Regions from separate parts of the Pseudocitrobacter faecalis genome, predicted to be linked through region 1. Evidence: predicted binding sites of a transcription regulator. Region 1 holds the regulator's gene; each other region holds the start of a gene.

The links. The regulator Fur, encoded in region 1, represses iron uptake genes when iron is present. The targets are predictions, from matches to a motif close to ATAATAATGAGAACNACTATCAA.
Region 2: ACOXYR_RS08735 (TonB-dependent siderophore receptor) is a predicted target of Fur. The motif match lies at 2,289-2,311, and genes of this name have one in related genera.
Region 3: sodA (superoxide dismutase [Mn]) is a predicted target of Fur. The motif match lies at 1,625-1,647, and genes of this name have one in related genera.

Annotation. Positions count from the first base shown of each region.
Region 1 covers NZ_CBDDNJ010000002.1:2,987,546-2,991,748, forward strand. Annotated here, with positions in the region: gene ybfF (esterase) at 173-937, shown strand; gene ybfE (LexA regulated protein) at 1,067-1,360, shown strand; gene fldA (flavodoxin FldA) at 1,511-2,041, shown strand; gene fur (ferric iron uptake transcriptional regulator) at 2,323-2,775, shown strand; gene tcuR (tricarballylate utilization LysR family transcriptional regulator TcuR) at 2,903-3,829, shown strand; gene tcuA (FAD-dependent tricarballylate dehydrogenase TcuA) at 3,927-4,203, shown strand, end outside.
Region 2 covers NZ_CBDDNJ010000002.1:1,661,304-1,665,506, reverse strand. Annotated here, with positions in the region: gene ACOXYR_RS08735 (TonB-dependent siderophore receptor) at 154-2,256, opposite strand; gene ACOXYR_RS08730 (GlsB/YeaQ/YmgE family stress response membrane protein) at 2,412-2,669, opposite strand; gene ycgR (flagellar brake protein YcgR) at 2,933-3,667, shown strand; gene emtA (membrane-bound lytic murein transglycosylase EmtA) at 3,668-4,203, opposite strand, start outside.
Region 3 covers NZ_CBDDNJ010000002.1:4,536,125-4,540,327, reverse strand. Annotated here, with positions in the region: gene cpxA (envelope stress sensor histidine kinase CpxA) at 1-7, shown strand, start outside; gene yiiM (6-hydroxyaminopurine reductase) at 122-796, opposite strand; gene sodA (superoxide dismutase [Mn]) at 932-1,552, opposite strand; gene rhaT (L-rhamnose/proton symporter RhaT) at 1,923-2,957, shown strand; gene rhaR (HTH-type transcriptional activator RhaR) at 2,958-3,806, opposite strand; gene rhaS (HTH-type transcriptional activator RhaS) at 3,878-4,203, opposite strand, start outside.

The sequences.
Region 1 (4,203 bases):
GCAATAATTTTTCTGAATACAAGTTGCTGGGATTATATGTTCAAAACCCAACAGCGGATAGCGTCATACCAGGATAGCGGCAAAAATGGGATAAAAATCGTATCTTGCCCCTGAATGTGAGAATGTCCAACATAATACCCTAACCCGACAGAGCGAAAAAAAGAACTTTGCTATGAAATTGAATACCCGAGCGCAATCTGCACAAAACCTGCACAATAATTCCCCCATCATGCTCGTTCACGGCCTTTTTGGCAGCCTTGATAACCTCGGCGTGCTGGCACGCGACCTGGTGACCGACCACGATATCCTGCAAGTCGATATGCGTAACCACGGTCTTTCGCCGCGAGCAGATGAGATGAACTACCCGGCGATGGCGCAAGACTTACTGGATACCCTCGACGCCCACAACATTGAGAAAGCCACGGTGATTGGTCACTCGATGGGCGGTAAAGCGGTGATGGCCCTGACCGCCCTGGCCCCGGAACGTATCGAGCATCTGGTCGCTATTGATATCGCGCCGGTGGACTATCATGTGCGTCGCCACGATGAGATTTTTGCGGCGATTAACGCCGTCACCCGCGCGGGCGTCTCCTCACGCCAGCAGGCCGCAACCGTCATGCGCGAATTTTTAGCCGAAGAAGGCGTGATTCAGTTTCTGCTGAAGTCATTTGTTGACGGCGAGTGGCGCTTTAATGTGCCGGTGCTGTGGGATCAATACCCGCACATCGTCGGCTGGGAGACGATTCCGGCGTGGGATCAGCCGGCACTGTTTATTCCCGGGGGGAATTCGCCTTACGTTACCGAAGCTTACCGTGACGACCTGCTCTCGCAATTTCCGCAGGCGCGTGCACATGTTATCGCTGGTGCCGGTCACTGGGTGCATGCTGAAAAACCGGACGCGGTACTGCGCGCCATCCGCCGTTATTTAGCAGACTGATTAAAAACTCAACGACCGCGCGCCATTATGGCCGTGGTCGTTGGCGTGTCGGTTGCACTGATGTATGATTGCGCGCTGTCTGCACCGGGCGTTTCCCGGTAGCTTGTTTCCCCGAAGTCACTCTGAATCATGGCAAAAGAACAAACGGACCGCACGACAATTGATTTGTTCGCAAATGAGCGTCGGCCGGGAAGACCCAAAACCAATCCGCTTTCGCGTGACGAACAGCTGCGCATCAATAAGCGTAATCAATTAAAACGCGATAAAGTTCGCGGTCTGAAGCGCGTCGAACTGAAACTCAATAACGACGCGGTAGATGCCCTGAACGAACTGGCAACCGCGCGCGATATGAGTCGCAGCGAGCTTATCGAAGAGATTCTGATGAGCCAGTTAGCCGTGCTCCGCGCGCAGGAAAAGCTCTGAAAATTACGTAAAATCCCGCTTTCATGTAGCAGAGTGTGCAGTCCGGTACGATTGCTGATTCCGCACCCTTCTCTGTTCTGCTATGATTGCCCTTATCTGTGGGCAATACGCCACCACCATATCATTAAGTTTCAAGAGGTTATTTAACTCATGGCAATCGTTGGCATTTTCTTTGGTAGCGACACCGGCAATACCGAAAATATTGCAAAAATGATTCAGAAACAGCTTGGTAAAGACGTTGCCGACGTGCATGACATTGCCAAGAGCAGCAAAGAAGACCTGGCTGCATTCGACATTCTGCTGTTAGGTATTCCGACCTGGTATTACGGTGAAGCCCAGTGCGACTGGGACGATTTCTTCCCGACTCTGGAAGAAATTGATTTCAATGACAAACTTGTTGCACTGTTCGGCTGCGGCGACCAGGAAGACTACGCGGAATACTTCTGTGATGCGCTGGGTACTATCCGCGACATCATTGAACCGCGCGGTGCGACCATCGTCGGCCACTGGCCAACGGCCGGTTACCACTTCGAAGCCTCTAAAGGCCTGGCCGATGACAATCACTTCGTGGGTCTGGCTATCGATGAAGACCGTCAGCCGGAACTGACCGCTGAACGTGTAGAAAAATGGGTTAAACAGATTTCTGAAGAGCTGCATCTGGAAGAGATTAAAAACGCCTGATGTTTAATGCGGCGTGATTGTTAAATCGCGCCGCATTAATAGGTAGAAGCAATCAAAATAATAGCTACAATTTTTTAACTTTTGAGCGTAAATCTGTACAATATCTTCTGAATTTAGCGAGTTTGCAGGTCAAGCCTCGTTTTCGATATCTTTATTCGCCCAGGTCTTGCTGTTTTCATTTAGAAGGCGTCATTCTATAATGAGACGCATTACACTCGGTGCACTCTCTGTGTTACTTCCGCGTTTGGAAGTCAATCGTTTAGCAACAGGACAGATTCCGCATGACTGACAACAATACCGCATTAAAGAAGGCTGGCCTGAAAGTCACACTTCCCCGGTTAAAAATCCTGGAAGTGCTTCAGGAACCAGACAATCACCATGTCAGTGCGGAAGACTTATACAAACGCCTGATCGACATGGGTGAAGAGATTGGTCTGGCGACCGTCTATCGCGTTCTCAATCAGTTTGATGACGCTGGCATCGTTACACGCCATAATTTTGAAGGTGGCAAGTCCGTTTTCGAACTGACTCAGCAACACCATCACGATCACCTCATTTGCCTCGACTGCGGCAAAGTTATCGAATTCAGCGATGATTCCATCGAAGCCCGCCAGCGTGAAATCGCTGCGAAACACGGGATCCGCTTAACCAACCACAGCCTGTACCTGTATGGTCACTGCGCTGAAGGTGACTGCCGCGAAGATGAACACGCGCACGATGGCGTAGAGAAGTAATTATCTTCAGGATTCTGTAAAGCCAACCTTCGGGTTGGCTTTTTTATTGGTGTGTACTTCCTTTTTCTCACTTCCCTCTCCGCTAATGTTGCTTTAATGTAAAATCCCCCACCTTTTGGAGAGTGAGATGGAGCTTCGCCAGTTACGCTATTTTGTCCGCATTGTCGAAACCGGCAGCATGGGTAGTGCGGCCCTCGATCTGAATATTGGCGTTTCGGCACTTAGCCAGCAGATGACCCGACTGGAAAACGATCTCGCCATTCGTCTGTTGCAGCGGACGTCACGCGGTGTGACGCCGACCCATGCGGGTTTAGCTTTTTTCTCACAGGCACAACTGGCTATCCGCCATGCCGATGATGCGATTCTCGCCGCCAGAGAAGCACGCCTTTCCGGACACGTCAGCGTAGGCATGGCACCCAGTACCGCCTCTATTCTCGGTATCCCCTTCATGAAAGCCATGCGTGAAAGCTACCCCGACGTGCGTCTGCATGTTGTCGAAAGCCTTTCCGGCAATCTGGAGCGAATGATAAATACCCGTCAGATTGATTTAGCCATTGTCTTTCAAAAGGAAAAAATCGTTCGCTGGAGCGCCAGGCCTATCCTGGAAGAGCGACTGTTTCTCATTGCCCACCATACCCTGCTTGATAACATTGCCGATGACACGCTATCACCGATACAGCTGTCTGGTATCCCCCTCATTATGCCGAGCCTGGGCCACGGACTGCGTGGGAGATTAGAAACAATGGCCAGGGAACACGCCATACATCTTGATATCGTCTCAGAGATTGATGGTCTTGCCTTGTTAATGCAGGCCGTGCGAAACGGTCTGGGGGCCACGCTTCAGCCTGGCGCTGCCGTTTCGCATCTTGATAATGAAGTCTTGAGAGTGATCCCGATCCACAATCCTATACTTAGCCGCCCCAACTTTCTGGTCAGTTTATCGGATAATGAATTGACCCCCGCAGGCCTTGCCACCCGCGTCGTACTCACCAAAGTCATGCGTGAACTCGTTCAGGAAGGAGAGTGGCCGGGCGCAACGCTTTACCTTAACTAAACCCCTGTTTAGCAACCCAGCATAGCGCTCTTGCAAATTAGCCATGTACATTTCAATTACAAATTTAACAAAAAGTTAAAGTGTAATGAGGTTGAAGATGGTTGATGTTCTGGTGATCGGCGGCGGAAATGCCGCCTTATGCGCCGCCCTGACGGCTCGCGAAGCGGGTGCTTCGGTGCTCATGCTGGAAGCGGCACCCCGCCAGTGGCGCGGAGGAAATTCGCAACACACGCGTAATTTACGCTGCATGCATGACGCGCCACAGGACGTTCTGGTAGAGAGCTATCCCGAAGAGGAATTCTGGCAAGATCTGCTTCGCGTCACGGAAGGTAACACCAACGAAGCGTTGGCCCGACTGGTGATCCGTACGTCAT
Region 2 (4,203 bases), 1.3 Mb from region 1:
GGGAGAAAACCAGCGCAGGTCTGCAAAACCGGCTCGGTCGGTCCCCTCTCCCTGAGGGAGAGGGAGAAAACCAGCGCAGGTCTGTAAAACCGGCTCGGTCGGTCCCCTCTCCCTGAGGGAGAGGGTTAGGGTGAGGGGGAAAAATCCTCACCATCAAAACGTATAACTCGCCCCCACCTGCACCGTGCGATCGCGGCCAATCCAGCAGTTGGTGCTGTCGTAGCAGCTGAAGGTTTCTTTGTTGGTCAGGTTTTGCGCGCTGGCCTTCAGCATCAAGCCGTTCAGGCTGCTGTCGAGGGCCGACATATCGTACGATATCGCCATATCATACTGCGTCGTACCGCCCAGCTTGCCTTCGTTATTGGCCGGCGAAATCTCCATCGGCCCGGTGTAGCGCACCCCCGCGCCCAGAGTGAGGCCGCTTAACAAGCTGCCATCAAAGGTGTAATCGCCCCACAGGTTAAACGCATTTTCCGGCACCTGCGTTGGGCGTTTGCCTTCATAAGTTTCATCCTCCGTGTTGATAGCGTGCGTATAGGCGTAGTTGGCAATCAGGTTGAGGTTGTCCGTTGGACGACTGACGACAGAGAGCTCCGCGCCTTTCGATTCAATCTCCCCTGTCTGGCGGTAGTTCCAGCTTGGGTCTGCGCTTACCACGTTTTTCTGGCGGATGTTAAACACCGAGGCGGTAAAGGTCGTCGCGTACTCTGCCAGCAGGTATTTCACCCCGCCCTCCACCTGTTTGCTGGTGGTCGGTTTCACGTCCTGCGCGGTCAAATTGCCGCGCGGCGATACCGGCAGGAAACCTTCCGAGTAGCTGATAAACGGTGATAACCCATTTTCAAAGGCATACAGTGCGCCCAGGCGTTTGGTGACGCGATCCTGCGAGATCCACGCTTTTTGCTGGTCATTGAGATAATCCGTGGTAGCCGACTGATACTCATCATAGCGAATGCTGCCTAGAATATTCAGGCCGCCGAACTCCACCTGATCCTGGAAGTAATACCCTTTCTGGTTGTAAGAAAGACGGTTTTTCTGCGCGGAGTAAAGCCCTAAATTATCGCTGGTGATCTGCGAGTAATCCGGATGCAGCATATCGATGCCCGGCGTGGTCGAGGCGTAGCGATAGTTATAATGCGAATTCAGTTTCTGGTAATCGAACCCCGCCAGCAGGTGATGCTGCCAGTCGCCCAGCGCGAAGGTTTTGGTAACCTGGTTATCGATATTAAAACTGTGCAGATCTTCATCGGTAGTATAAGCAAAGCGGTTCAGTTCATACACGTTTGCGCTGCCCGCATTCCCGGTGGAATAGGCGCTGCGCTGATGGGTATCGATATCAAAATAACGCGCTTTCTGGGCGATGCCCCAACCGCTGTCGAATTCATGCTCGAAGCTATACCCCACCATCCACTGGCGCTGCTCGAAGCCGCTCCACTTATCACCCGCAAAGTCGCGACGCCCGGCGTAGCTGGAACGCAGATACGAAAGCGGTAATGGATTGGACGGCGTCAGGCTTGGCGTATTTTGCGCCAGCGCGTCAAATGTCAGGCGTGTTTTATTATCGGGTTGCCAGGTGACGCTCGGCGCAACCAGGTAATCTTCGTAACGCGTGGTGTGCGGCTGGTCGTCGCCTTCACGCGCTTTACCCAGCAGGCGGTAGCTCCAGTCGCTGTCGAGGATACGTCCGGTAGAATCCAGATACCCCTCTTTCAGGTTGCGGGTACCGGTGTTAAACCCTACTTCCGTGCGCTGCTCGGTTTGCGGCTTTTTCCCCTGAATATTCACCAGCCCGCCCGGCGAACCGTTGCCGTAAAGCACCGAAGACGGCCCCTTCAGAATATCCACGTTTTCAATCAGCAGCGGGTCAATACGCGCTTTGGTGTTGCCGTTGACGTTATAGGGCAGTTGCAGGCCGTTATAAAATTCATTGTCGACGGTAAAGCCACGGATTTTATATTCGCTCATGTAGCTGGTGCTGCCGCGCACTTCCGTCGAAACGCCCGGCGCATAGCGCAGGATCTCATTAACCGAGTTGGCGTGGCGTTGGCTAATTTCTTTACTGCTGATGGTATTGATGACCTGCGGCGTTTTGCTCTCCGCGACAGCCGATTTGGTGGCGCTGTTAGTCCAGGCAGGCAGTTCACTGCTCCCCTGTGAACCGGTCACGACCATAGTGGTTTCAGCATTGTCGGCCAGGGCCGGTGTGGCGAGTGCAACGGCAATCATTGCCGAGAGCGTACGATAGGCGAAGCGCATAATGTTTGTCTGACCAATTATTAGAATAAAGAATGCTAATTATTCTCATTTTTATTTGATGCGCAATAGCCAGACGCCCGGCGGAAGAAAAATTTGTGGAGAATCAACAGAAAGGAAGAAGAACGGCCCCGAACGGGGCCGTTGCAGCGTGATGCTTAGTTGTTGCGGCGCAGGAAGCGGAAGATAACCAGCACGACAATGGCACCCACAACGGCGACCAGGAAGCTGTGCATATCAAAGCCCATCGCGCGATCGCCAAAGCCCAGCGTGGTGGCAATCCAACCGCCCACCACCGCACCGACGATCCCCAGCAGGCAGGTCAGAATAAAGCCGCCGCCGTCTTTTCCCGGCATAATCAGTTTGGCAATAACACCCGCAATAAGACCAAAAATAATCCAGGCAATAACACCCATTTTTACCATCCTCCAATTAAAAAAACCTCAAAAAAAGCGCCGACATTCTGCGCCGCTAATGTTTCAAGTATAGGTAATTACTCTTAAAAATCTCGCCGCTACGCTTATTTTTATTCATGCGTTGAATATGTTTGACCTGAACATGCCCTTATCCCCCGCACGCCGTGCAGAAAGCGCACAAAAAAATTTTTTCACTGTGGCTGAAGTTTCCTGGGCGTCAACCGATAACAACCAGACGGTTTATCCTTCAGAAGAGATAGCAGATGAATCAATACCCTTCGCAATTCCTGAAACAAAACCCGCTGGCCGTATTGAATATTCTGCGCGATCTTCATCGCGATAACGTGCCGCTACGCGTCTCATGGGGAAGCGGGCAGTTTATCAGTCGCCTTCTGGAGGTGAGTAAAACCGCGCTGGTACTCGATTTTGGCAGTCAGGAGTACGAAAACCGCGCGGTACAGCGCGTGGAGAACGTCACCATCACCGCCGAAACCGCCGGCGCTAAAATGGAGTTCACGGTGACACAGCTGCAGGCGGGCGAACATCAGGGACTTCCGGCGTTCATTCTTCCCGTTCCACCGACACTCTGGTTTATTCAGCGGCGTGAATATTTCCGCATCACCGCCCCGCTGCATCCGCCCTACTTTGGCAAAGTGCAGCTCCCCGGAAAACAGGCGCTGAGCTTTCGAATTTTTGACCTGTCGCTGGGAGGAATGGGCGCGCTGCTGGATAGCCAGCCGGAAGGTGATTTACAGCCGGGAATGCGTTTTTCTCAGTTGGAGCTGGATATGGGGCAATGGGGAAAATTCCATTTTGATGCGCAATTGATTGCGGTCAGCGAGCGCACAGTGGTCGATCATAAAAACGAAACCGTCAGTACGCCGCGGTTGAGTTTTCGATTTTTGAACGTTAACCCGGCGGTGGAACGCTCGCTCCAGCGCATCATTTTTTCGCTGGAGCGAGAGGCGCGTGAACGCGCCAGTAAGGTTCGCGATTAACTACATCGCATCCATGGCTTTCTGCATTTTCCAGATATAGCGCGGTGCCTGCGGAGCCGGATGGTTTTCGACAACGTGTTCGAAGAACTCGTCTTTATCCAGATCGTTGATTTTGCTGATAGCTTTTTTACGATCGGAGGAGAACGTCCGCAACAGCGCGCCCGCGCCGTTAGCGTAAGAGACCATCAGCGCGTACTGCATCACTTCCGGGTCTTTAATGCCCGCCAGCGAGCCATGTTCCAGTATGCTCAGATAAGCCGCGCCCATAGAGATATTACGCTCCGGGTTTTTCAGCTCGCTGGTGGACGGTTGACCGCGCCAGCCCATATGCCGGTAGACGTCCAGCCCGGAGGTCGAGGCCTTCAACTGCATCAGGCCAACAGCGTTGGATTTACTGACCAGATTCGGGTTGCCGCCGGATTCGACCGCAATGATGGCGGTGATCAAACGCGGGCTCACGCCCCACGCCGCACCGGCTTTTTCGCTAATTGGCATCCATTGCATTGCGCGCTTTACCGGCACCTGCGGATCCCAGG
Region 3 (4,203 bases), 1.5 Mb from region 1:
GACATAGGGATGAGGGCCCCCTCACCCTAACCCTCTCCCGCAGGGAGAGGGAACCGGCCCAGTTTTCCCCCTCTCCCTGTGGGAGAGGGCCGGGGTGAGGGCATCAAACCGCATAGTAACCCTACTTCCCCCACAATCTGCGCGAATTATCCTCAATTTTGCCGCTAAGTACCCGCTTCTGCATGGTTCTTGTCCAGCTTGTTGACAGCCCCGCAGCCGACATCAACCGATGATACTGCTCTTCATCAAACGGCATATGCCACGCAATCGCTGCCGCTTCATGCACGGAAACGTCGCTTAGCCGCGAAACCAGCTCCAGCGGTGCATCGCTCGACACCGGCCCCGGTGCGACTACGCGATACAACCAGCCTACTTTTGCCCGGCTTTGCATCTGCGAGGACATATCGGCAATGCCAAAATGGTAGTTCAGCTTAAAGCAGGGTGAACGCGGCTGGCTGATTTGAATCAACGCCTCGCCCCAGCGGAAGATATCGCCGATGAAAGCCTCTTTTTCGGTTAAACCGTGAGTGGAAAGATTTTCGCCAAACGCAGGCGCATAGAAGAGATCGGCCTGGTCTGGAAATTCGCGCATCCACTCTGCGTAGTGTTCGCGGGGATAGTGGCACAGCGCGCGCTCAGGCCCGCCATGGATTTTTTTCTCTGCCTGCTCATCGCCCACCAGCCCCAGCTCAGTCAGCGTCAGCTCGCCGTCTACCTGCACTTTGGCAATCGCACTCGGGCGGCTGCCGTCGTAGTCGCGGATCGTGCCAATAAAAACCTCAACCGGATAATGCATTTCGTCACCCTGCTCCTCGGAATCACTGCTTAAAGGCTCGCTGGTTGCAGGGGGAAATTCAATCTTTTCCTTAAAATCAGGACAAAAAAAAGCCCCTGAAGGCAAACCTTCAGGGGCTTACTATGAGCTCAGAACTTATTTTTTAGCCGCGAAACGTGCAGCAGCTTCGTCCCAGTTCACCACGTTCCAGAACTCTTTGATGTAGTCCGGGCGGCGGTTCTGGAATTTCAGATAGTAAGCGTGTTCCCAAACGTCCAGGCCCACGATCGGGAAGCCGGAAGCGCCAGAGATAGCTTCACCCATCAGCGGGGAGTCCTGGTTAGCGGTAGAAACCACAGCCAGTTTGTCGCCTTTCAGCACCAGCCATGCCCAACCGGAACCGAAACGGGTCGCCGCCGCTTTTTCGAATTCTTCTTTGAATTTGTCAACGGAACCGAAATCGCGCTCGATAGCCGCTTTCAGGTCACCCTGCAGGGTGGTGCCTTTTTTCAGGCCTTTCCAGAACAGGCTGTGGTTCGCGTGGCCGCCGGCGTTGTTGCGCAGGAAGGTTCTTTTTTCAGCCGGGATCTGGTCCAGTTTGGTGATCAGTTCTTCCGCAGACAGGGAAGCGAACTCCGGCAGGCTTTCCAGCGCGGTATTCGCGTTATTCACGTAGGTCTGGTGGTGTTTAGTGTGATGGATTTCCATCGTCTGCTTATCGAAGTGCGGTTCCAGAGCATCGTATGCATAAGGCAGTGATGGCAGGGTATAGCTCATAATCTTCTCCATTATTGTCGGGCGGCAAAGTGTTAACGCCGCGTAAGCAGTTGGTTCATTATAGTTAATTAAATGATATTGAAAATGATTATCAATGCCGTAGTTTTTATAAGGTTATAACATTTTGTTATGTGCCTGATTTTACGGGGCTTATAGCGCAGAAAAGCATTGCCTATCAATGAAAAAGGCACAACCGCCTCGCTTTCTGCACAGAATGTAAAAGTGTGAAGCCACTCACTACGACATTGCTCTGGTGGTCATTTTTTGATTCACCGTGGCAATTAACGGAAGGTTATTAAATCGCATACTTTTTAAGCTCAACGAGTTGGCAGGACGCCTGAACCAACAATAAACCGTTGAGGAAACAATAATGAATAATGCGATTATGATGGGCATTTTCTGGCATTTGATAGGCGCAGCCAGTGCAGCCTGTTTCTATGCCCCCTTCAAGAAGGTCAAACACTGGTCCTGGGAGACGATGTGGTCCGTTGGCGGCACCGTATCGTGGCTTATTCTTCCCTGGACAATCAGTGCCCTGCTATTACCCAATTTCTGGGCCTACTACGGCTCGTTTAGTGCCTCAACCCTGATGCCGGTCTTTCTCTTCGGCGCGATGTGGGGGATTGGCAATATCAACTATGGTCTGACGATGCGCTATCTCGGCATGTCAATGGGCATCGGGATTGCGATTGGCATTACGCTGATTGTCGGCACGCTAATGACGCCGATTCTGAACGGTAGCTTTGATGTACTGATCAACACCAAAGGTGGCCGTATGACGCTGCTCGGCGTGCTGGTTGCGCTGATTGGCGTAGGCATCGTCACGCGCGCAGGCCAGTTGAAAGAGCGCAACATGGGCATTAAAGCGGAAGACTTTAACCTCAAGAAAGGACTGGTACTGGCGGTAATGTGCGGCATCTTCTCAGCGGGGATGTCATTCGCGATGAGCGCCGCAAAACCGATGCACGAAGCCGCTGCCGCGCTGGGCGTCGATCCTCTTTACGTCGCGTTGCCAAGCTACGTCGTTATCATGGGCGGCGGCGCGCTGATTAACCTCGGCTTCTGCTTCATTCGTCTGGCAAAAGTGAAAACCTTGTCGGTAAAAGCTGACTTCTCGCTGGCAAAACCGCTGATCATCACCAACGTATTACTCTCTGCGTTGGGCGGCCTGATGTGGTATTTGCAGTTCTTCTTCTACGCCTGGGGCCACGCCAAAATCCCGGCGCAGTATGAATACATCAGTTGGATGCTGCACATGAGCTTCTACGTGCTTTGCGGCGGTCTGGTTGGGCTGGTGCTGAAAGAGTGGAGCAACGCAGGTCGCCGTCCGGTCGGCGTTCTGAGTGTCGGCTGCGTGGTGATTATCATCGCGGCGAATATTGTTGGGCTGGGTATGGCGAGTTAATCAGGCAACCACTCCGTTACGATGACGCCACTGACCTGGCGTCATCCCCACCTCGCGGTTAAACACTACCGAAAAGTAGTTGCTGTCTTCAAAGCCACACTGCATCGCCACCTCACCGATCATCAAATCTGTATGCTGCAATAAATACTGCGCGTGGCAGATGCGCAGCTGACGCAGATAGTGATTCACGGTCATGCCAGTTTGCTGACGGAATTGCTGGCGCAACGCGCGTTCGCTACACCCTTCCTGCGAACAAAAGCGATCCAGCGAGAAAGGCCGGTTTAGGCTTCCGGCAAGCGCACTCAGCAAGCGGTCGAGCAACGCCTCGCTTTGCGTCGCTTCCAGATTATCCGTGGCGTAGCGATAACGTTTGAAAGAGACCACCAGTTGCGCAAAAAGCAGCTCGGCCATTTCATTCGCCAGCGGTTCATCTTTGCGGCTTTCATGTTCCAGTTGGGTAATGATTTGCCGCGTCTGGGTCATACCGTTACTGCCCATCCGCCAGTGCGGTGTCCAGGCGCTACCGTTCAGGCCGGGTAAGTAGCTTTGCCAGTCCAGATTAAGCTTCAGTCGCTCAGGGCAGTAGATAATATTTTGTAAAACCAGATCGTTAACGGAAGCGTAGGAGTGTTTATCTTCCGCGCGAATGTAGAAGAGATCGCCGCGCGTAATGCGATAAGGGCGATCGTTGAGCATGTGCAGGCCGTTCCCGCGCCAGACCAGTACCAGCTCGCAAAACTCATGGGTGTGCTCGGCAAAGACGTTTTGCGGATAACGATCGGCCACCGCCACCGCCTGCCCGGGGCGGGCAAAGAATTCCTCTTTTCGCAGAACTAAGTGACCCGACACTGCCATCCCTCACGACTTATAACGCACCATTGTCGCAGTTCTACGTTGCGAAAACGTTGATAGCCGCCGCGTTACTGCAAGGTGGCATCGCGCCCCTGGCGAATATCGCGCGGTGACCAGTCGAATTCCCGACGAAACAGAGTAGAGAAATGATTGCTGTCGCCAAAGCCACAGCGATAGGCAATATCCGTCACGCTTTCGTCGCTATGGCGCAGCAGATGGCGGGCCTTAATCAAACGCAGCCGATTCAGATAACGCTGCGGCGTCAGGCCCGTCGAGTGTTTAAGCTGGCGGTGGAGCGTACGCAGCGACAGCGAAAACTGCTCCGCCAGCGCTTCCCAGCAGACATCTTCTGCAAAATGTTCTTCCAGCCAGGCCATTAACTGGTTCAGCCGTG